DNA from 3 places in the Luteibacter sp. HAY1-4A genome. Region 3 is predicted to be linked to each of the others. Evidence: riboswitches for the same ligand, from Rfam matches in the RefSeq annotation. Region 3 holds a riboswitch; each other region holds the start of a gene.
The links. Region 3 has a riboswitch for cobalamin ahead of btuB (TonB-dependent vitamin B12 receptor). Riboswitches for the same ligand answer to the same signal wherever they lie in the genome.
Positions count from the first base shown of each region.

Region 1 (7,198 bases), on a different contig from region 3:
TACGTGTTGCTGGCGAGCCAGGAGGCGAGCTTCATCACCGGCGAGACATATGGCGTGACAGGCGGCCATATGCTTCCTTGAACCCTTGTGAGAACCCCCTATGCCGGCGATCCTGCAGCGAGCCCGTCACCTCGCCGCGGGTCGCCATCGCCGCTGCAGCGCCTCCCACATCACAAGGAAATCGACTCTTGCCATCAAGCGCCCGGACGCCACAGGCGAGGTCCCAGCACGAAAACCATAACCCCGGCGAGCATCGTCACAATGCCTGCCCAGACAATGACACCGAAGCGCTCATCAAAGATAAGGCACGACGTCACGATGCCGGAGACCGGGACGATGAGCGATAGCGGTGCCACCTGGGCCGCGGGGTACGTCTTCATCAGGTCATTCCAGACCTTGTAGCCGAACACGGTGGTGACGTATGCCTGGAACAACACCGATCCCGCTGCCCGCAAGCTCACTCCATCCATCAACCCTACGAAGGGTGCGGATCCCTGCTGGATCCAGGTGAGCAGGAACAGCGCCGGTGCCGAGAACACGCTCGACCAGGCAATGAAGGCCAGCATGTCGGCAGGCTTGTGCCGCTTCACGATCAGGTTGCAGGCACTCCAGCTGAGCGCGGCGAGAAGCACCAGCGCGACGCCGAGCGTCGTGGACTTCCCCTGGGTGAAGCCGATCACGAGCATCAGGCCGCCGCCCGCCAACCCCATACCCATCCATTGCGGCGCACGGATGCGCTCGCGCAGCAGCAGCGCGCTGAGAATCACGGTAAAGAACGCGCTGAACTGCAACACCAGGGACGACAGCCCCGGTGAGAGCCCTTTGGACATCGCAACGTTGACGACCCACCACAGCCCGACGCCGAACAGGACGCCGTATGTCGCCAGAACCTTGACCGAAACATCGCGCGGTCTGCGGAGAAAGAAGATCAATGGGAGCGCCGTGAAAGTGAAGCGTAACCCCGTGAGAAGAAATGGATCGAGGTCACGAAGCCCCACTTCTATCACGGAGAAATTGCTTCCCCATATCACCGTAACCAATATCCCCAGCAGCAGATGGCCAACCTTCATATTGCGGCTTCCGCCGAACCTCCCGTTCAGATCGGAAGCAAAGCTAGGTTGCCATTCGCATGAGCGATATAAGACTCGTCCGAAAAATGATGCGTTGAGACCTAAAAGGTGATCTGCATCACGATGTGCTCCACCGGATGGAAGCACGACGGGATGGATAGATTGCGTCGCCGTCGAAGCGGCTCACAAAGGTTCGCGGGCTAGCGACGGGCGATCCGGCCGATGGCGTCCATCAGGTCCATCACGCCATAGGGCTTCACGATGATTGCCGTGCGTTCGTCGGGCCGCACGCCATTCGCCATGTGATCGCCGGTGGCGTAGAGGACAGGGAGGTCCGGCTGCGCCTCGCGCAGCTTCTCCGCTACGTCCACGCCGTTCATTCCGGGCAGGCCCACGTCGGCCAGGAGCACGTCGATCTGCTGCGCTTCGTGCAGGCGCAACGCCTCTTTGCCATCGGCCGCCTCGAAGGCCACATGGCCACGGCTCTCCAGCATTTCGCTGATCGACATGCGGATCAGGGTGTCGTCTTCCACGACCAGCACGCGCAACGGGCGTGCCGCCGGCGGCCCGGGAACCGCGGCCATGACGCTGGCGGTTTTCCGGGCTTTCTCGGCGAGCACGTGGCGAATGCGGCGGGCGAGCTGGTCGCGGGTGTATGGCTTGCTCAGCAATTCAACACCTTCGTCCAGACGGCCGCCGTGGACGATGGCGTTCTCGGTGTATCCCGAGGTGAAGAGCACGGCGATACCCGGTTGACGCTCGACGGCCTTGCGGGCCAGTTCCGGGCTGCGCAGGGAACCGGGCATCACCACGTCGGTGAAGAGCACATCGATGGCGATGCCGCTCTCGATGATCGACAGCGCGCTGGCCGCGTCGCGCGCCTTCAACACGCGGTAACCGAGGTCGCCGAGCATGCTGACCACGGTGTCGCGGACGGCGTCGTCGTCCTCCACCACCAGCACGGTTTCGTCGCCGCCGCGAAGGTCTTCTTCCTCGATGTCGACGATACGATCTTCGCTCTGCACCGACCGCGGCAGGTACAGCTTCACGGTGGTGCCGTGGCCCGGCTCGCTGTAGATCTTCACGTGGCCGCCGGATTGCTTCACGAAGCCGTAGACCATGGACAGGCCCAGGCCGGTCCCCCGGCCTTCGGGCTTCGTCGTGAAGAACGGCTCGAATACCTGGTCGATGATCTCCGGCGGGATGCCGCCTCCGGTATCGGTGACCGCGATCATGACGTACTGGCCGGGCCGGAGGTCGCCGTGCGCGGAAGCATAGGTGGTGTCGAGCAGGGCGTTGCCCGCCTCGATGGTGAGCTTGCCCCGGCCTTCCATCGCGTCGCGCGCGTTGATGGCGAGGTTCAGCAGCGCGTTCTCCACATTGCTGGTGTCCACGAGCGTGTTCCACAGCCCGCCGGCGATCACCGTTTCCACCTCGATCTCTTCGCCGAGGGTGCGGCGCAGCAGATCGTCCATCTCGCGCACGAAGCGCCCGATGTTCACCACCTTGGGTGCCAGGGGCTGCCGGCGTCCGAAGGCCAGCAGCTGGGCCGCGAGCTTCGACCCGCGGGCCACGCCGGCCATGGCGTTGGCGAGGCGCCGTTCGGCGCGGGGATTCCCCGCCACGTCTGCGGCAAGCAACTGGAGGTTGCCGCTGATGACCTGTAGCAGGTTGTTGAAATCGTGAGCCACGCCACCGGTGAGCTTGCCGATGGCGTCCATCTTCTGCGCCTGGCGCAACTGGTCCTGGGTGAATCCCGCGCCGAATTCGACGATCTCGTCGCCCTTCGTGGCGGATTGCTCGGTGGATGGTGGCAGCATCGGCCTCGGGGATGGTGTCCGGAAGGACACGAATTCTATCGTCGGAAGGATGCCCCCTTGGTGTAGACGGCCTTCACGAATAGCCGCCGGGGATCTGTTGCGCTGCCGATCAGCCACTTGCGACGAATCACTACATATGGCGTTGACCGCACCCCCGGGGACCTATATCGTGTGTCCCGCTGGTGTCCGGAGAGGCGCGACTGCCCGTCGGACTTAATAGGGAATCCGGTGTGAATCCGGAACTGCCCCGCAGCGGTAAGTGGAAACGACCCCGTTCAATGCACTGGCCCTCCGCGGCTGGGAAGCGACGGGTAGGCAAGGCCTCCGGGCCCCGTCCACGAGTCCGAAGACCTGCCAGCAGTCGGTGCCTTGTCGGTGCCGATTGCAGTGACGGCTTCCGCGGGGAGGCGCGTCGCGGACCGGAGCCGCCTTGCGCGCTCCGTCCCGGCCCGTCCCGTGTCGCCGCCGCTTCGAGCCCCGTCCGAGGGAACGGGAGTTTGAACCTGGCCCTGGGGCACGCCACACATGACCACGATGGATTCCGCAGCGCACGAGCGCACCGCGACGGCCGACGCCGTCGCCACCCCCACCGCAACCGCAACCGCGACCAACGGGAAGCCTCCCGTCGCCGGCTACCGTAGCGACCCGCCGCCGGCCTTCGCCCTCACGCCCCCGCACAATCCGGGCCAGATGCGCGTGACCAAGCGTAACGGCGGGCATGAGATCGTCGACGTGAACAAGATCGTGCGCGCGGTGACGCGCAGCGCCGACGGGCTCTACGCCGTCGACCCGATGCGCGTGGCACTCAAGACGATCGGCGGACTCTACGACGGCGCCACCACGCAGGAACTGGACCAGCTGTCCATCCGCACCGCCGCCGCGCTCACCGCCGAAGAGCCCGAATACGGCCAGCTCGCCGCGCGCCTGCTCGCCGCCTTCATCGACAAGGAGGTGTCGGGGCAGGACATCCAGTCCTTCTCGCAGTCGATCGCGACCGGCTTCGAGCTAGGCATCCTCAACGACCGCCTGCGCGACTTCGTGCAAGTGAACGCGCGCAAGCTCAACGACGCCATTGATACCCACGCGTCGCGCCGCTTCGAGTACTTCGGGCTGCGCACGGTGTACGACCGTTACCTGCTTCGCCATCCGACGAAGCGCTTCGTGATCGAGACGCCGCAGTACTTCTTCATGCGCATCGCCTGCGCCCTCGGCGGCAACGACGTCGCCGAAACGCTGGAGCTGTACCGCATGCTCTCGTCGCTGGAGTACCTGGCCAGCTCGCCGACGCTGTTCAATGCCGGTACCGCGCACGAGCAGTTGTCGTCGTGCTTCCTCCTCGACTCGCCGCAGGACGCGCTCGAGTCGATCTACGCGAAATACGGCGACGTGGCCCAGCTGTCGAAGTTCGCCGGCGGCATCGGGCTGGCCTATTCGCGCATCCGTTCGCGCGGTTCGCTCATCAAGGGCACCAACGGGCATTCCAACGGGCTGGTACCGTGGCTGAAGACGCTCGACGCCTCGGTGGCCGCGGTAAACCAGGGTGGCAAGCGCAAGGGTGCCGCCTGCGTGTACCTGGAGTCCTGGCACGCCGATATCGAGGAGTTCCTGGAACTGCGCGAGAACACCGGCGACGACGCCCGCCGCACGCACAACCTCAACCTGGCCAACTGGGTACCGGACCTGTTCATGCGCCGCGTCGAAGCGGACGGCGACTGGTCGCTGTTCGATCCGAAGATCGTGCCGCACTTCGTGGACACCTGGGGCCCCGCGTTCGATGCCGCCTACGAGAAGGCGGAAGCGGACGGACTGGCCGCCAAGACCATCAAGGCGCGCGAACTCTATGCGCGCATGCTGCGGTCGCTGGCCCAGACCGGCAACGGCTGGATGACTTTCAAGGATCGCTCCAACGCCACCAGCAACCAGACGGCGCTGCCGCATAACGTGATCCACCTGTCGAACCTGTGCACCGAGATTCTCGAGGTCACCAACGAGAACGAGACGGCGGTGTGCAACCTCGGCTCGATCAATCTCGCCCGGCACGTGGTGGACGGCCAGTTCGACTACGACAAGCTGGCAACGACCGTGCGCACCGCGGTGCGCCAGCTGAACCGCGTGATCGATCTCAACTTCTACCCGATCGCCACCGCGAAGACGGCGAACATGAAGTGGCGCCCGGTTGGCCTCGGCGTCATGGGCCTGCAGGACGTGTTCTTCAAGCTGCGCCTGCCCTTCGACTCGGACGAGGCGCGTGCCCTGTCGACCCGCATCGCGGAAGAGATCTACTTCCATGCGCTGTCGATGTCCAACGAGATCGCGGAGCGTGACGGTGCCCATCCCGGCTTCGACGAGAGCCGCGCCGCGAACGGCGAGTTGCAGTTCGACTACTGGCCTGCCGCCACGCCGACGGACAAGGACGGGCGCTGGGCGCAGCTGCGCGAGAAGGTCAAGGCGAAAGGCCTGCGCAACTCGCTGCTGATCGCCATCGCGCCCACGGCCACCATCGCGTCGATCGCCGGCTGCTACGAGTGCATCGAGCCGCAGGTGTCGAACCTGTTCAAGCGCGAGACGCTGTCGGGCGACTTCCTCGTGGTGAACCGCTACCTCGTGGAAGAGCTGAAGACGCTGGGCCTGTGGACGTCGGAGATCCGCGACCAGATCAAGCTGGCCGAGGGTTCGGTGCAGGGCATCCCGGCCATTCCGGCCGAGCTGCGCGCCGTTTATCGCACCACGTGGGAGCTCCCGCAGAAGGCACTGATCGACCTTGCCGCCGCGCGCGGTGCGTACATCGACCAGAGCCAGTCGCTCAACCTGTTCATGGAGAACCCGAACATCGGGCAGCTTTCGTCGATGTACATGTACGCCTGGAAGGCAGGCATCAAGACGACCTATTACCTGCGCTCGCGCCCGGCCACGCGCATCGCGAAGACCACGGTCAGTTCGTCGGCAGCTGTGCCGGCGGCACCGGTCGCCGATGCGCAGGAACAGGCCGAGGCGGCGGTGTTCTGCTCGCTGGAAAACCCCGAGTACTGCGAAGCCTGCCAGTAACAGGAAGAACACTGAAAAAGCAGACCTGTGGGAGCCGCTTCAGCGGCGACGGGTGCTCGCGGAAAGCGCGCCCGCTGCCGCGGGATCGCCGCTAAAGCGGCTCCCACAGCGCCATAGATACCTTCAAGAGGCACGCCATGTCCGCATCCCCCATCACCCGCGACACCCATATCCTCGACCCAGGCTTCGAACTGACGCTGCGGCCGATGAAGTATCCGCAGTTCTACGAGATGTACCGCGCCGCCATCCGCAATACGTGGACGGTGGAGGAAGTGGACTTCTCGCTGGACGTGACCGACCTCAAGGCGAAGATGTCCGACGCGGATCGTCACCTGATCCATCGGCTCGTTGCGTTCTTCGCCACGGGCGACACCATCGTGTCGAACAACCTGGTGCTGAACCTGTACCAGCACGTGAACTCGCCCGAGGCGCGGATGTTCCTGTCGCGCCAGCTGTACGAAGAAGCGTTGCACGTGCAGTTCTACCTCACGCTGCTCGACACCTATATTCCCGAGCCAGCGGAGCGGAACAAGGCGTTCGCAGCGATCGAGAGCATTCCGTCGATCCGCCAGAAGGGCGAGTTCTGCTTCAAGTGGATCGACTCGATCCAGAACCTCAACCGCCTGGAAACACGTGAGCACCGCCGCCAGTTCCTGCTCAACCTGATCTGCTTCGCCGCGTGCATCGAGGGCCTGTTCTTCTTCGCCGCCTTCGCCTACGTCTACTATCTGCGCTCGCGCGGGCTGCTGCATGGCCTGGCTTCCGGAACCAACTGGGTGTTCCGCGACGAATCCGGCCATATGGCGTTCGCTTTCGAGGTGGTGCGCACCGTGCGCGAGCAGGAGCCCGACCTGTTCGACGACGACATGCGCATGCAGGTGGAAGCCATGCTCGAAGACGCCATCGCCTGCGAGACGCAGTTCGCCCAGGACGTGCTGTCCGGCGGCGTGGCCGGCCTCTCCGTGGCCGACATGCGCCAGTACCTGGAGTACTGCGCCGACCAGCGCCTGGTGCAATTGGACATGCCGAAGAAGTACGGCGCGAAAAACCCGTTCGACTTCATGGACCTGCAGGACGTGCAGGAACTGACCAACTTCTTCGAGCGCCGCGTGTCCTCGTACCAGGTGGGCGTGCAGGGAGAGGTCGCGTTCGACCAGGCTTTCTGACGGGTAGAATGGAGCCCATCATGACCGAAGACGCCGCCATGCTCCCCATCGCCCGCCCGACCGAGGCCCGTGTCCTCGAGATCGTCTTCCCCGACCA
Region 1 covers NZ_JBNDHZ010000068.1:8,450-15,647, forward strand. The annotation lists gene ACPYOD_RS17700 (SDR family oxidoreductase) at 1-81, shown strand, start outside; gene ACPYOD_RS17705 (EamA family transporter) at 195-1,070, opposite strand; gene ACPYOD_RS17710 (response regulator) at 1,271-2,890, opposite strand; cobalamin riboswitch at 3,054-3,263, shown strand; gene ACPYOD_RS17715 (ribonucleoside-diphosphate reductase subunit alpha) at 3,416-5,935, shown strand; gene ACPYOD_RS17720 (ribonucleotide-diphosphate reductase subunit beta) at 6,073-7,101, shown strand; gene ACPYOD_RS17725 (acyl-CoA thioesterase) at 7,122-7,198, shown strand, end outside.
Region 1: another riboswitch for cobalamin. It lies ahead of ACPYOD_RS17715 (ribonucleoside-diphosphate reductase subunit alpha); the one in region 3 lies ahead of btuB (TonB-dependent vitamin B12 receptor).

Region 2 (7,198 bases), on a different contig from region 3:
CGGCACTTCCTGTGTCGCGGGACCACTCCCCGCGCCCGCGAACTTTATGACGTCCTGCCCGATTCGTCGCGTGTGCCTTTAGTGGGGCCCCTGCCGTAAGGCATGGCCCACCTGTCATGACAGGTGGGCACCTCCAGCATTCTCGTCAGGGTTAACGGACCGGCGAATACCGCAGCGTCAGATAGTAGGTGCGGCCCAACTGGTTGTAGTAGGCCGCGGTCTCGTAGCGCTTGTTCGCCACATTGGCCACGCGACCCTGCACGCTCCAGTCGCTGTCCACATGCCACGTCGCGCGCAGGTCGGCGGTGGCGTAGCCGCCGAGACGGCGTGTATTGGCGGCATCGTCGTAGCTGTAGCCCGCCGCGTTGATGGAGCCGCCGAGGGTCAGCGCGCCAAGATCCTTGTCGATGTCGGCGCGCGCGATGCGCCGCGGCCGCCGGGCAAGCAGATTGCCTTCCTGAACGCCGCCATCGCGGTTCTCCGGCTGCTGGAAGGTGAGATAGCCGCGCAGGTGCCACCCGTCGACATCGGCGCCTGCCTGGGCCTCCAGGCCGCGGATGCGCGCCGTGCTCACGTTGATCGGAAGGAAGTTGGCGTCGAACCCGATCAGGTCGTCCACGTCGGTGCGATACGCGTTCACGGCCCAGTTCCAGACGCCCGGGGCTGCGCTGAGGCCGATTTCCGCCGTACGGGATTTCTCAGGCGACAGGTTCACCGGCGCGCCATAGGGATAGAACTCGTCGTTGAAGGTGGGCGCATGGAACGCCGTGCCGTATGAGGCGGTGACCTTCATGCCATTGTCGAAGCGGAAGCCATACGCGGCCGACCCGGTCGTGTGGTTGCCGAACTGGGTGTTGTGGTCGTGGCGGGCCGAAAGTTCGAGCTCGTGCGGGCCGAAGACGCCGCGGTAAAGCGCGAACACGCCCGTGTTGTTTCGCGAGTCCGCGATGTAGGCCGTGTCGCTTTCCAGCTTCTCCTGCTGGAAATCCACGCCCGCGGTCAGCGTCTGGTCCTTCGACAGCGCGATGTCGTTCTGCCACGACGCCTGGTTGCGCTTGGAATAAAGGTAACCCACGCGCGCCTTGTCCACGCCGTAGTTCACGAAGTCGAGGGTCTTGTTCGCGCCATTCAAGTAGTTGTCGGCGCGATCCTGGTTCTGGCCGACCGACAGCGATACCCGCCAGTTGGCCAGCGCGTCGAAGGCCAGCTTCGCGCCCGCCACCTGTTGCGACCGGCGCGTCAGGTTCTGGAAATCGCCGTCGTATTCGATGTCGCCCTTGCTGCGCAGCCAGCTGCCGGTGAGTTCCGTGCCGTCGTCCCAGCGGTAACCACCCGAGAGGGCACCGTTATAGGTGCGATACGCGTCGTGGTCGGGCTCGTCGGTGAAACAGCCCGCGAAGGCCGCCGCCGCCCCGATGCGGCAGGCGTTGATGCCGGACGTGTACTGCCCGCCCAGGCTCGCGTTGTACCAGCCGTGCGCGGTGCCGCCGGAGAGCCCCACCTGCCCGGCCGTGTAGCCGTGGCTGCCGCTGGTGATGGACAGCGTCGGGGCTGGTGCCTGGCCCGCCTCGCCGTGCCGGGTGAAGATCTGGATGACGCCGCCGATCGCGTCCGAGCCGTACAGCGCCGAGCGCGGGCCGCGCACGACTTCGATCCGGTCGATCTGCTCCACGGGCAGTTGTTCGTAGGCGGGCAGCCCTGCGCCCACGGTGCCCACGCGCACGCCGTCGACCAGGACGAGTGTGTGCGACGAGTTCGTGCCACGCATGAAAAGCGATGTCTGCTGGCCGATGCCTCCCGTGTTCGACAGGGCTACCCCGGGGAGCCCCGCAAGCAGGTCCTGGACGCTGACCGGCTGCAGGCGGTCGATGTCCTCGCGGGTAATGACCGTGACGGGCGCGAGCACCTGGTCCAGCGGCGTCGCGAAGCGGCTGGCGGTGACCACGACGGGGTCGAGCCGGTCGGGGCCGTCGGCCGCATGGGCCAGGGCGGTCGTCGACAGCAGGGCCGTCGCGAGCAGGGTCTTCTTCAACACGTATGAGTCCTTCACCGCAGCGCGGCCTATGCACGGGGCCGGCGGAGGACGAAGGCGAACGGCGAGCGGGAACGGACCCGGCAGCTGTCCGGATCCGCCCTCCGCGAATCGACCGAAACAGGGACGCCCGCCAAAGGGCGGGACGCTCATCGGGCCGGTCTCCGGACTCGCGTCAGCCATCGACGATGGCCGGCACCGGTGCCTTCCCGCTTGCGCAGTGGCTTGTTGCCGGAGCCGCAAGAAAGCGCGAAGCGCCTCCCGATGCCGCTTACCGTTGCGGGGGCAGCGCCGGCTTCAGCCCGAAAGAGGGCCTACCGGCTTCCCGTTTAAGCCCCCGACCAAGGTCGAAGGGCCACCCGAACGGGCCGGATGGTACTCCGCAAGTTCCTTCCCTGTCACGAAATTTCAACTGAAACCTTAACAGCCTCTTGACGACCGCGAAATATTTCGATTACAAGCGTAAGGGATTGCCGCATGGGGCGTGTTCTTGCGCCACGGGGGCATGTCGGTATTCCACGCGTCCTGGGGAGGACGGTGGAGCGGACATGATCGCGGCCATCGATAACAGAGGTCCGTCTTCCAATTCGGTATCGGACTTCTCTTTGCTGTTTCTTTGGGGAGACAAACACATGCAACGTTCCATCCACCGCAACGGCGTCATCCGCCGGTCCGCCTTGTGCACCGCCCTGGCCCTTTGCTTCGCCAGCGGCGCCGTGCTCGCTCAGTCCAATGCTTCCGGTGTCGTGTTCGGTCGCGTCGCGCAGCCCGAGGGCGCCGTCGTCCACCTGACCAACCTCGATACCGGCCTTACCCGCGATGTCGGCGTGGACGCCGACGGCCGTTATCGCGCCAGCTCGCTCCCGGTCGGCCGCTACAAGGTCTCCGTCGAGCGCGGCGGCCAGGTTGCCGAAACCCGCGACAACGTCCAGGTGAACCTGGGCGGCGGTGTGGACGTCTCGTTTGCCGGCGCGGCCAGCGCCACGAGCGCCGAGGCGCAGAACCTCGAAGGCGTGCAGGTCACCGGCAACGTGCTGCCGGCCATCGACGTGTCGCAGGTCGACTCGCGCACCGTCCTCACCTCCGAACAGCTGCAGAAGCTGCCGCTCGCCCGCGACGTGACCGCTGCCGCCCTGCTGGCGCCGGGCGTCATCTCCGGCGACAGCCGCTACGGCAACGTCGCCTCGTTCGGCGGCTCCTCGGCGTCGGAAAACCAGTACTACATCAATGGCTACGCGGTCACCAACGCGCTCACCGGCCTGGGCTTCACCAGCCTGCCGTACGACGCGATCGACCAGCAGCAGATCTTCACCGGCGGCTACGGCGCCGAATACGGTCGTTCCACCGGCGGCGTGATCAACATCGTGACCAAGCGCGGCGGCAACACCTGGAAGGGTGGCGTCGGCATGTACTTCCAGCCGGCCGGCCTGCGTCAGAACCCGCGCAACATCTATCGCAAGAACGGCACGCTGTATCAGGAGCGGTCGGACAACAAGAGCACCGACACCCAGTACACCGGCTACATCAGCGGTCCGCTGATCGAGGACAAGCTGTTCCTGTTCGCTGCCGGCGATTTCACCCGTTCCAACAGCCGGAACACCAGCGTCGTCACCGCGCCGCAGAAGACGTACCAGGAGCAGAAGGCCACCAAGTGGCTGGCCAAGATCGACTGGAACATCACCGACAACCACCTGCTCGAACTGACCGGCTTCGGTGACAAGACCAACACCGAGCGCAGCGTGTACAAGTACAACTACGCCACCCATTCGCGCGGTGGGTACATCGGTACCGACAACCTCAAGAACTTCGACGCGGGTCCGGGTTCCGCGCCTGGCGGCGATGTGTACGTCGCCAAGTACACGGGCTACATCACGGACGACCTGACGATCAACGCCCTGTACGGCCACAGCAAGACCGTGCACGAGCGCAATCTCTCCTATGCATCCAACCCGAACTGCCCCTGGATCACGGACAACCGTTCGGTGAGCACGCCGATCGTCGGTTGCGGCCTCGTCAACGGCGCCGTGCTCGGCGACGGTGCTGAGGACAAGACCCACGGCTATCGCCTCGACGTCGAATACCGCATCGGCGACCACGACCTGCGCGTGGGTGTGGACAACCAGACCCTCGAGTCTTACGCCGGTAACGTCTACGAAGGCGGTTATCGCTGGGTGTACCAGGATGCCGGTACCGTTCCGAACCGCCCGGACATCGTGCCGCCCCCGGGCGCCGACTATTTCGTGGAAAAGCGTCTGTTCCAGACCGGCGCGGGCGTGAAGACCGAGCAGGAAGCGCAGTACATCGAAGACCACTGGCAGGTCACCGATCGCTGGATGGTGTACCTCGGCCTGCGTAACGAGCAGTTCAAGAACATCAACGGCGACGGCGCCACCTACGTGAAGCAGCGCCACCAGCTGGCCCCGCGCCTGGGCGCCACCTGGGACGTGTTCGGTGATTCCACGTTCAAGGTCTACGCGAACGCGGGCCGTTACCACCTCGCCATCCCGTCCAACGTCGCCATCCGCGGCGCTTCGGCCTCCACGTACTACAGCGAGTACTACTCGTACACGGGCGTGGGTCCGAACGGCGAGCCGACCGGCACTGCGCAGCTCGGCGCCCGCCGTTACCTCAACGGCGAAGACGGCACCCCGCTGGATCCGAAGACCGTGGCCGCGAAGGACATCAAGGCCTACTACCAGGACGAGTACATCCTCGGCTTCGACAAGGCGCTCAGCGAGAACTGGAGCTTCGGCGCCAAGGCCACGTACCGCAAGCTGAAGAGCTCGATCGACGACTTCTGCGATTCGCGTCCGTTCGAGTCCTACGCCGCGCGCAACGGCATCGACATCACCAACGCGTCGCTGCCGGGCTGCTACCTGTTCAACCCGGGCCAGTCGAACACCTTCCTCGTCGACGTGGGTGGCGGCCAGTACGTGCCGTTCAAGCTGACCAAGGATGACTTCACCTCGCCCGCAGGCGTGAAGTTCCCGGATCTGAAGCGCAGCTACTACTCGCTGGATCTCTACCTCGAGCACCATTTCGCGGACAGCTGGTACGGTCGCGTGGACTACACGTTCTCGCGCAGCTACGGCAACTCGGAAGGCCAGCTGAAGTCGGACATCGGCCAGCTCGATCCGTCGGTGACCCAGGACTGGGACGCTCCGGAAATCATGCAGTACACGAACGGCCCGCTGCCGAACGACCGCACCCATCAGCTGAAGGCGTACGGTTACTGGCAGGCGTCGCCGGAATGGCTGATCGGCGCCAACGTGGCCGTTGCCACCGGCCGTCCGAAGAACTGCATCGGCGTGGACCCGGTCGACGCGATCGACTACGGCGCGTCTTACTTCGAGTGCGGCCTGCAGCCGGCGCCGCGCGGTTCGAAGGGTCGTCTGCCGTACACCTGGAACCTCGACCTGAACGCCGAGTACCGCCCGATGTGGGCGGGCGAAAAGCAGCCGCTTGCCTTCACCGCCACGGTCTTCAACCTGGCCGGCAAGCAGCGCACGGTGGCGCAGGTGGACGTGGGCGAGACGGGTGCGATCAACGAAGACACCGGCATGCCGGTGAAGAGCATCAACTACGAGCGTCCGATCGCGTTCCAGAACCCGCGCTACTTCCGCTTCGGCGTGCGTTACGACTTCTCGCTCTAATCGGCGAGGACTACGGTGCGCCCGGACCAAGTATCCGGGCGCACCACGAGATCTCCCTGGAACTGGCCGGCGCGGAGCGCCGGCCTTTTTTCGTTGCAGCGATAACGGAGAAGATCGCGCTTGTAGGAGCCGCTGTAGCGGCGAGGCACTCTTGCGCGATATTCGCAATCTATCCTCGCCGCTATAGTGGCTCCTACAGGAGTGCCCGGAGTCTGCTTAGCTGAAGACCTTGTTGCCGCCGATCCAGGTCTCGATCACGTGCTGGGTTTCGTCCACCACCACGAAGTCCGCGCGATAGCCGGCAGCGATGTGGCCGTGCGTGGTGTCGAGGCCGAGGAAGGCGGCGGGATAGGTCGATGCCATGCGCGCGGCCTCGTCGTAAGCGACGCCGACCATGTGCACCGTGTTGCGCACCGCCGTGGCCATGTCCAGTGCGGAGCCGGCGATGGTGCCATCGGCCGTGCGAACGGCACCTTCGTGAACGGTGATGGTTTCGCCCTTCAGCACGAAGCTGGGGTTGTCCGAGCCGACCGGCGGCATGGCGTCCGTGACCAGCATCATTTTCTCGCGGGCCTTCGCCGCGATGGCGACGCGCAGCGACGCCGGATGCACGTGGTGGCCGTCGACGATGAGACCGCACCAGCTGCCACCGTCTTCCAGTGCGGCGCCGACCACGCCCGGCTCGCGGCTCGTGAACGGGGTCATGGCGTTGAACAGGTGGGTGAAGCCGCGCACGCCATTCGCGAGCGCGTTGCGCGTGGTGTCGTAATCGGCCGCCGTATGGCCGGCCGCGACGATCACGCCGTTCGACACGAGCTGCGCCAGCACCTCGGGCGAGGTGCGCTCCGGCGCGAGCGTGAGCAGGGTGACGCCGCCGTGCCGGCGCGCCACCATCGCGATGTCGTCGGCACCAGCGATGCGGAACTTCGCCGGATCGTGCACGCCTTTGCGCTCCGGCGCGATGAACGGGCCTTCGAGGTGGATACCGAGTACCCCGGGTACACCCTGTTCCACCGCGGCGTTGACCGCGTCGATGGCCTTCATCATGACGTCTGCATCGTCGCTGATCAGCGTGGGCAGGAAGCCCGTGGTGCCGAACCTCGCATGCGCCTCGCCGATGCGGCGGATGGTATCGACCGTGGGGGCATCGTTGAACAGCACGCCGCCACCGCCGTTGACCTGGCAATCGATGAAGCCGGGCAGGAGCGTGCGGCCGCCGAGGTCGTGGCGCTGCGCGGCGCGCACCCGCGGATCGGACGGCAGGGCGAGGCCGGTGATCGTGCCGCCGTCGACAAGCACGGCGAAACCGCCCTGGAATCCGTTGTCGGTGAGTACGCGGCCGTTGACGAGGGCGATGGTCATGTGTGGATATTCCTCTGTTTATTCCGTTCAAAAACCTGGCGCGCCAGCTCGCGGCATCCGCTCACGGCGTCGCGCGCAGGGCGCGCTCCTAAACCGTTTCCGTCACCTTGTTGAGGTGCGGCGGAACGTCCGGATCGAAGCCGCGCTTCAG
Region 2 covers NZ_JBNDHZ010000041.1:25,068-32,265, reverse strand. The annotation lists gene ACPYOD_RS14255 (efflux RND transporter permease subunit) at 1-1, opposite strand, end outside; gene ACPYOD_RS14250 (TonB-dependent receptor domain-containing protein) at 152-2,035, opposite strand; cobalamin riboswitch at 2,171-2,410, opposite strand; gene ACPYOD_RS14245 (TonB-dependent receptor) at 2,665-5,685, shown strand; gene nagA (N-acetylglucosamine-6-phosphate deacetylase) at 5,902-7,047, opposite strand; gene ACPYOD_RS14235 (SIS domain-containing protein) at 7,136-7,198, opposite strand, start outside.
Region 2: another riboswitch for cobalamin. It lies ahead of ACPYOD_RS14250 (TonB-dependent receptor domain-containing protein); the one in region 3 lies ahead of btuB (TonB-dependent vitamin B12 receptor).

Region 3 (7,198 bases):
ATTCTATAGGTGCAACCTGCGGCTGGCGCGTAACACGCCGGTGGATGCGTTTTACGAAGTGATGCACGGCGGGCACCTGCTCAGCGAAAAGATGCCGATGACACGCCACACGGTGTATGACAGCCTCGTCGGATGCCTGCCATGATGCAACGGACTACAAAAGACCGTGGGCCGCGTCGGGCAGACCGGCTCGAGCGTTGAGGGTTTCATACCTGCTCCCCCAACTGGAGCAACACGCATGATCCGAAAGACTCTCGCCGCCAGCTTTTTCGCCGTCACCGCGGCCGGCTTCGCAAGCGCTGCTTTCGCAGCCGAACCCGTGGCGGATCGCTACGTCGACGCCGCCAACTGGCCGGCCCACGAAGCCGGCATCGACCGCTTCGCGAATGCCGAGGCGAAGCTCGTCGCGGGCTTCGACCGCATCTGTGGCGACACGTTCTGCGAAGGCGAATACGCCAACCTCCGCCCGATGGAACTGCGCTGTTCGGTCGATGCCACGAAGTCCACGCTGAAGCAGTGCCTCTGGACCTTCTCCGGAAGCAGTTCCAGCGTGAACGGGAAAACCGGCGCGGTGAGCACCAATGCGCGGTTGTTCAAGTGCAAGCTCATGCTCGCCAAGAACACGCCGATCGAGGCGTTCTACGAGATGATCGACGGCGAAGACCCGCTGGACGCGAAGCTCCCGATGTCCCGTCATTCCGTGTACGACAGCATCAACAGCTGCCTGTACTGATACTGGGCCGGGCCTTCCGTGCACGGGGGCCCGGCCTTCGGGTAGCTTTCAGGAGCGGGCCAGCCCGAGCGGGCCCGCTGCCATGGACGCTACTGGCGCCGGTGCCTTGCTTGCCTCCGACGGCGTCACGGCCACGACCACCCGGTCGCGGCCCGCCGACTTGCCCTCGTAGAGCGCTTCGTCGGCAACCACGAGCAGACGATCCAGATCGGCGCCATGGCGCCGCGTGCAGGCCATGCCGAAACTCGCCGTGACGCGTGCGCTCGACGGGCCCCCCGCCGGCGGCGATGCGATGGCGGCGCGAATAAGTTCGGCGCGCTTCGCGCCCTCCACTTCATCGGCGCCTGGCAACAGGATTCCGAACTCCTCACCGCCAAGCCGGCCGAAGACGTCGTCCTGCAGCAGGTGGTCTCGACATTCGGCCACAACGCGCAAGAGCACCCAGTCGCCCTCCGAGTGACCGTACGTGTCGTTCACCAGCTTGAAGTGGTCGAGGTCGAACAGGATCAGGCACGACGGCTTGCCGGCTTTCTGGCAGGCGAGCAGCGACTGTTGCGCCTGGTCCACGAAGTGCTGGCGATTGGAGATGCCGGTGAGGCTGTCGCGGCGCGCCATGCGCATGAAGCGCAGCTGGGCGCGCTTCGTTCTTATCAGCCACAGCGCAATGCCCGCGGCGATGGTCAGCAGCAGCACGATGTACAGGCGGCTCGTTTCGATGGAGCGCCTGTCCACCTCGCGCTGCAGGTGCAGGATCTGGTTCTGCCGGTCGAGCGCGTCTGCCTCCATGCGGCTGGAGACGACCTGTTGTTTCACCATCTGATAGGCGAGGGCGCGCGCGCTCACGTCATCGAGATAACCCTTGTCCGCCTGCATGTATCGTTCGAGCCATTGCGTCGCGGCTTGGTAATCGCCGCGCTGCCGCGCGATGAGGTACAGGGTGCGCAGTGCGGCCGCGAAGGGTTCCGAATAGTCGCCGCCCGGTGCGCTTTTCACCGCGGCGTTGGCGTACTTGCCCGCGGCGTCTATGTTTTCCGCGTCCCAGTAAGCCTGTGCCAGCAGCGATTCGACTTGCGAGGTCAGGCTGGGATAGCTGTCGTTGAGTACTTCCGCGTAATGCTTTTCCAATACCTCGATGGCGTCCTTCGGACGTCCACTGCGTATAGCCGTATCGGCGACATCGGCGCGCAAGGCGTTGGCGATGAGGTTCTCGCCGGCCGCTTCGCAATCCGCGATGCCCCGCCCGTAGCGCCTGTCGTTTCCATCGATGCGCTTGCCGCGGAACAGCGCATGGAGCTTTATGAAAGTGCCCTTGCAGGCGCTGTCGCCGGCCGGCGTGCTCTGGATCATGCGATCCGCGTAGTCGGCGGCCAGGTCGTACTGGCCCGCCGTGGCCAGCATCTGCGCGGCTTCTCCCAGGCCCTGCAGCCGGGCCTGCGGATCCGTGACCCCCGGAAGCATATCGGTGAGTTCCGTCAGCCGGGAGAACGCCTCCTGGTAACGGTGCGCGATACCGAGGATGTTGATCAGCGTGGCCGTGGCGCGGAACCGCAGCACCTTGTCTGGCGAACTGCCGGCGACCGTCTCCAGCAAGGGCGTGGCGGCATCGTAATCGCCGGCGTACGCCACCTGCCACGCTTCGAGATAGCGAAGGTGGGCCAACTGTTTTTCGGTCAGGTGCGCCGAGCCGTCGCCCAGGCGGGTCAGCGTTGCCAGGAATTTCGGATGGTCGGCCGTCTTGTTCGCGTCGGCCCAGGCGAGGGCGGCCGACGCGTCCTCGCCGCTTCGCAGCTGCGCGACAGCCGTGCCGGCCTGGCCGGCGAGGGCAAGCAGCACGACCGCCACGCGGCAACCATGCGCAAGGCGGCCTGCGATGCCCATCGCACGGGACTCCTTACGCCTTGCGCTGCGCGAAGCGGATCGATGCTTCGTCTTCCTCGGGCTCCTGTTCCTGCTTTTCCGGCTGCTCTTCGAGCTGGATGCCGTAGAACTTGCCCGGCGCGAGCCTGACGCGCAGCGAGGTATCGTCGCCGGCGAGGATGGCGGCAGCCAGTTCGGCATCGACCGAAGCGGCGGTCAGTTCCTTGGCGAGCTGGTCCGGGTTTGCGGTGCGCAAGGCCGAGCTGGCGCCCATGCGCTCGAGAAAATCGATAACGTTCGACATCTGTGTCCCCTGGTTTGGTGGCGCCGTACACCTCCCCGGTGGCCGCACGCCTTTCGATCATAGCGCGACCGGAACGCCAGCCGGTTAAGAGGTTTCGTTCAGGTTTCGGCATCCAACGCGGCCAGGCGCCTGCGAACCTCGGGGTCGGGCTGCAGGGGGCGGCATGGCGGCACCGCCAGCGTATCCGCCATGCCAAGGGGCACCCCGGGCAGGGCAGCAAGCGTCACGCGATCGATCCGTGCTTCCTGGAAGGGAAGGGTGGCCGCCCGGTACACCACCACTTCGTGCTCAGGCGCATAGTGCCGGGACAGCACGTCGACAAGCACGGCTATGCGGCGCGCATCGGTTTCGAACCGTCCACCGCTGAGGTCGCCGGCGATGCCGACCTGCCAGAGGATCAGCCACGCGGACGGATCGACCGCGCGGCGGTTGAGCATGAACTGCGTGGCCTCGAAGTGCTGGCAGCCGACCCGGCCCGGATCGACGCCCAGGTCGGCGTACAGGCAATCCTCGGAAGACACCCCCGGTTCCATGCGCGCGGCATAACCCTCTTCGCGCGCGCGTGCGACCGCCTCGTGCGGCGCCTGGGCGAAGACACCCGGATGGCCGTAGAACACGCCGCAGACCCGGCGTCCGGCACGGACCTCGGCGAGCATGGCATCCACCATCTCGCGGTACGTGGCCTGGCGCGGCTTGCCGTCGGCGTAGAAGGCCTGCAGGCTGCGCACGTCGCCATGCATTCGTCGCACCCATTGTTCCACCAAGCCGTCGGAGACGCCGACGAAGACCACGTCGGCCGACTCGATATGGCTGCGCGCCAACGGCGTGAGGTGGGAGCCGAGGGTCATCCCGACGCCCACACAAGTGAGCGAGCCACGCACCGCGTCCGTCATTGTCATACCCCCGCGATTCCCTCCCGGGATCTTACCGGTTCGCGGAGAGACGGACGCATTGCCCGGAAAACGCCACGATCCGCGCCTTGGCGTGTCCCCAGGAGGGCCGAACATCGCGCCACCGACAGGGGAGGACACCGATGCGCAGGACACCAGGACTGGACACGCTCCGCGCCATCGCGATCGTGTGGGTGATGCTGTTCCACAGCGTCTACGTCGGTGGGCTCGGCGACGGGTTCGGTGCCCTCGAGCGATCGGGATGGATGGGCGTGGACCTGTTCTTCGTGCTCAGCGGTTACCTGATCGGTTCGCAAGTGATGAAGTCGCTGCGCGACACGGGCCGCATCGGCGTCGCCGATTTCTATCGACGACGCGTCGTGCGCATCCTGCCGGCGTTCTTCGTCGTGTTCGCGATCTATGCCCTGGCGCCGGACTGGCGCGAAACACCCGGCATGCAGCCGTTGTGGCAATTCCCGACCTTCACCTTCAACCTCCTGTTCGACAACAGCGACAACTACGCCTTCTCGCACGTGTGGTCGCTATGCGTCGAAGAGCATTTCTACCTTGCGTTCCCGTTCCTTGCCTTTGTCCTCATGCGGCGTCCTTCGGCATGGACGTTTGCCGCCGTGTGCGCCGTCGTGGTCGTCGGCGGCATGCTGCTGCGGGCCTGGCTGTGGACGCACGCCGTCGCTCCTGTCCGGGCGAGCGGCGGCAACGATGGGCTGGCATACCTACGGCATCTCTATTACCCGACGTGGTCGCGCCTCGATGGCCTGATGGCCGGCATCGTCCTCGCGGCATGCCGGGTGTACCGGCCGGCGGCGATGGCATGGATGCAGGCACGCGCGGCCGCCGTGCTGGCGATCGGATCGATCCTGCTGGTCGCGTCGCTCGTGCTGTTCGACGGAGCGCGCACGGCATTCTGGCCGTGCGTGATCGGCTACCCGCTGCTCTCGCTGGCGATGGCCGCGTTCGTGGTGGCGGGCAGCGGCGGTACCTGGCTGACGCGGCTCGACATTCCCGGTGCCGGCTGGCTGGCGCGTGCCTCTTACAGCCTCTATCTCAGCCATAAGCTCGTCTTCGCCCTGGTGGAAAGACATCTGGACGGCTATCTGCTGGACCACCGCTACCTGCGTTTCGGCATCTTCGCCGCAGCGACCCTCGCCGGGGGTGCGCTGCTGCACTACACCGTGGAGCGCACGTTCCTGCGGTGGCGTGACCGCCGCGCCCCCGCTTCGGCTACACTGTCGCCGCCCAAGGTGATCCAAGGCGTCAGCGCCGCGGATTGAAACGGGAATCCGGTGACGCGCGCGGTCTCCATGCCGCCGCCATTCCGGAGCTGCCCCCGCAACGGTAGGCGAGCAAGAGGTCGGCATCCAGCCACTGTGCCCATGGGCATGGGAAGGCGCCGTCCGGCAGGCAATCCCTGCGCTCGCAAGCCCGGAGACCGGCCTCGAGGTACACCGGACAGGCGGAGGGCCATGTCGTGGGTGGCCGTCGCCTCTCGCCGCCGGCATCCCGCGTTTCCCTGCACCCGTCCCTCGCCATTCATGCCGCGCGGGTTGGCGCGGTCAGCAGGGAGTCACCACGTGTCGTTTCGTTCTTCCATCCTCGCGGTCGCCATCGCGACGGTTTTCCTCGTGCCGGCCGTGTCGTTCGCGGACGCCACTTCCACCGACATGGATTCGGTAGTGGTTACCGCCAGCCGCACGGAGCAGTCCCTGAACCAGGTACTTGCCGCCTCGACGGTGATCGACCGCGCCGAGATCGAGCGCCTGCAGCCGCGCTCGCTGGCCGACCTGCTGGGCCGCACGCCCGGCGTCTCGATCGCCAACAACGGCGGCCCCGGCAAGGCCACCTCCGTGTTCATGCGCGGCACCGAAGCCGACCACGTACTCGTGCTGGTCGATGGCGTGAAGGTAGGTTCGGCAACGTCCGGGACCGCCGCTTTCCAGGACATCCCCGTCGACCAGATCGAGCGCATCGAGATCGTGCGCGGTCCGTACTCCAGCCTGTACGGCTCCGATGCACTCGGTGGCGTCATCCAGATCTTCACGCGTCACCCGCAAGGCGCCTTCGTGCCGAACTTCTCCGTAGGTGTGGGCAGTTACGACACCTTGCGCGGTTCCGCAGGTTTCGCGGGCCGTGGTACACAGGGCTGGTATTCGGTGGAAGCCAGCCACGACCAGACCGACGGCATCAATGCCTGTCGCGGCAAACCCAGTCCACGTGGCGGCGGTTGCTTCACGTACGAACCGGACAAGGACGGCTACCGCAACAACGCGTTGTCCCTGAAGGGCGGCTGGCGCTTCGACGAGCAATGGGACGCCGACGCGAGCGCCACGCGCACCGAAGGCCGCAATCATTACGACGGCACCAGCAGCAACTTCGCCGAATCGGCAACGCAGGTACTCGGCGGGCGGGTGCGTTACAAGCCGGCACAGGATGTGGTGGTCACAGCCAACCTGGGTCGCAGCGAAGATCTCTCCACGGATTACGAAGACGGCACCTACGCCGATACCTTCAACACGCACCGCGATGTCGCCTCGGTCCAGGCGGACATCGGCCGCGTGTCCGGTGGCGCCGGGCTCACCACGTTGGGCTTCGACTGGCAGCGTGACCGCGTGGTCGGCAATACCGACTACCTCGTCGACGCGCGCCGCAACCACGCGCTGTTCGCGCAGTGGCAGGGCGAATTCGGCGACAGCTCCGTGCAAGGCAGCCTGCGTCGCGACGAGAACAGCCAGTTCGGCGGCAAGACCACCGGCAGCCTCCAGTACGGCTACGCGCTGACGAAGACCCTCCGCGTAACCGGCAGCTACGGCACGGCATTCAAGGCACCCACGTTCAACGACCTGTATTACCCCGAGTACGGCAATCCGGAACTTGGCCCCGAGACCTCGCGCAACTGGGAACTCGGGCTGCGCGGCACGCCGGGCTGGGGCAGCTGGTCGGTCAATGCTTTCCAGAACAAGATCGACAACCTGATCGTCTTCGATTCGAGCCTCAGCGGCCCGCTTTTCCCTTTTGGCGGTGCGAACAACATCGCGCAATCGCGCATCCGTGGCGTCGAACTGGCGGGGGATACGACGCTGGGCGACTGGCGCCTGTCGGGCAACGCCACATGGCTGCAACCGGAGGACGAGAGCGACGGCCCGACGCACGGCAACCTGCTTCCGCGCCGCGCGCGCCGCACGGCGCACATCGATGTGGACCGCAGTTTCGGTCCTTTGAGTCTCGGTGCGAGCGTGTCGGGCTTCAGCTATCGCTACGACGACACCGCGAATGCGAATCGCCTCGGCGGTTACGCCCTCACCGACCTGCGCGCCGCCTATGCCTTCGCGGATGCCTGGAAGGTGGAGCTGTCGGCGAACAACGTGTTCGACCGCCACTACGAGACCGCCCGCTACT
Region 3 covers NZ_JBNDHZ010000025.1:20,607-27,804, forward strand. The annotation lists gene ACPYOD_RS10270 (hypothetical protein) at 1-145, shown strand, start outside; gene ACPYOD_RS10275 (hypothetical protein) at 239-733, shown strand; gene ACPYOD_RS10280 (tetratricopeptide repeat-containing diguanylate cyclase) at 782-2,611, opposite strand; gene ACPYOD_RS10285 (hypothetical protein) at 2,625-2,894, opposite strand; gene ACPYOD_RS10290 (SAM-dependent methyltransferase) at 2,993-3,793, opposite strand; partial or broken gene ACPYOD_RS10295 (acyltransferase family protein) at 3,928-5,004, shown strand; cobalamin riboswitch at 5,028-5,257, shown strand; gene btuB (TonB-dependent vitamin B12 receptor) at 5,338-7,198, shown strand, end outside.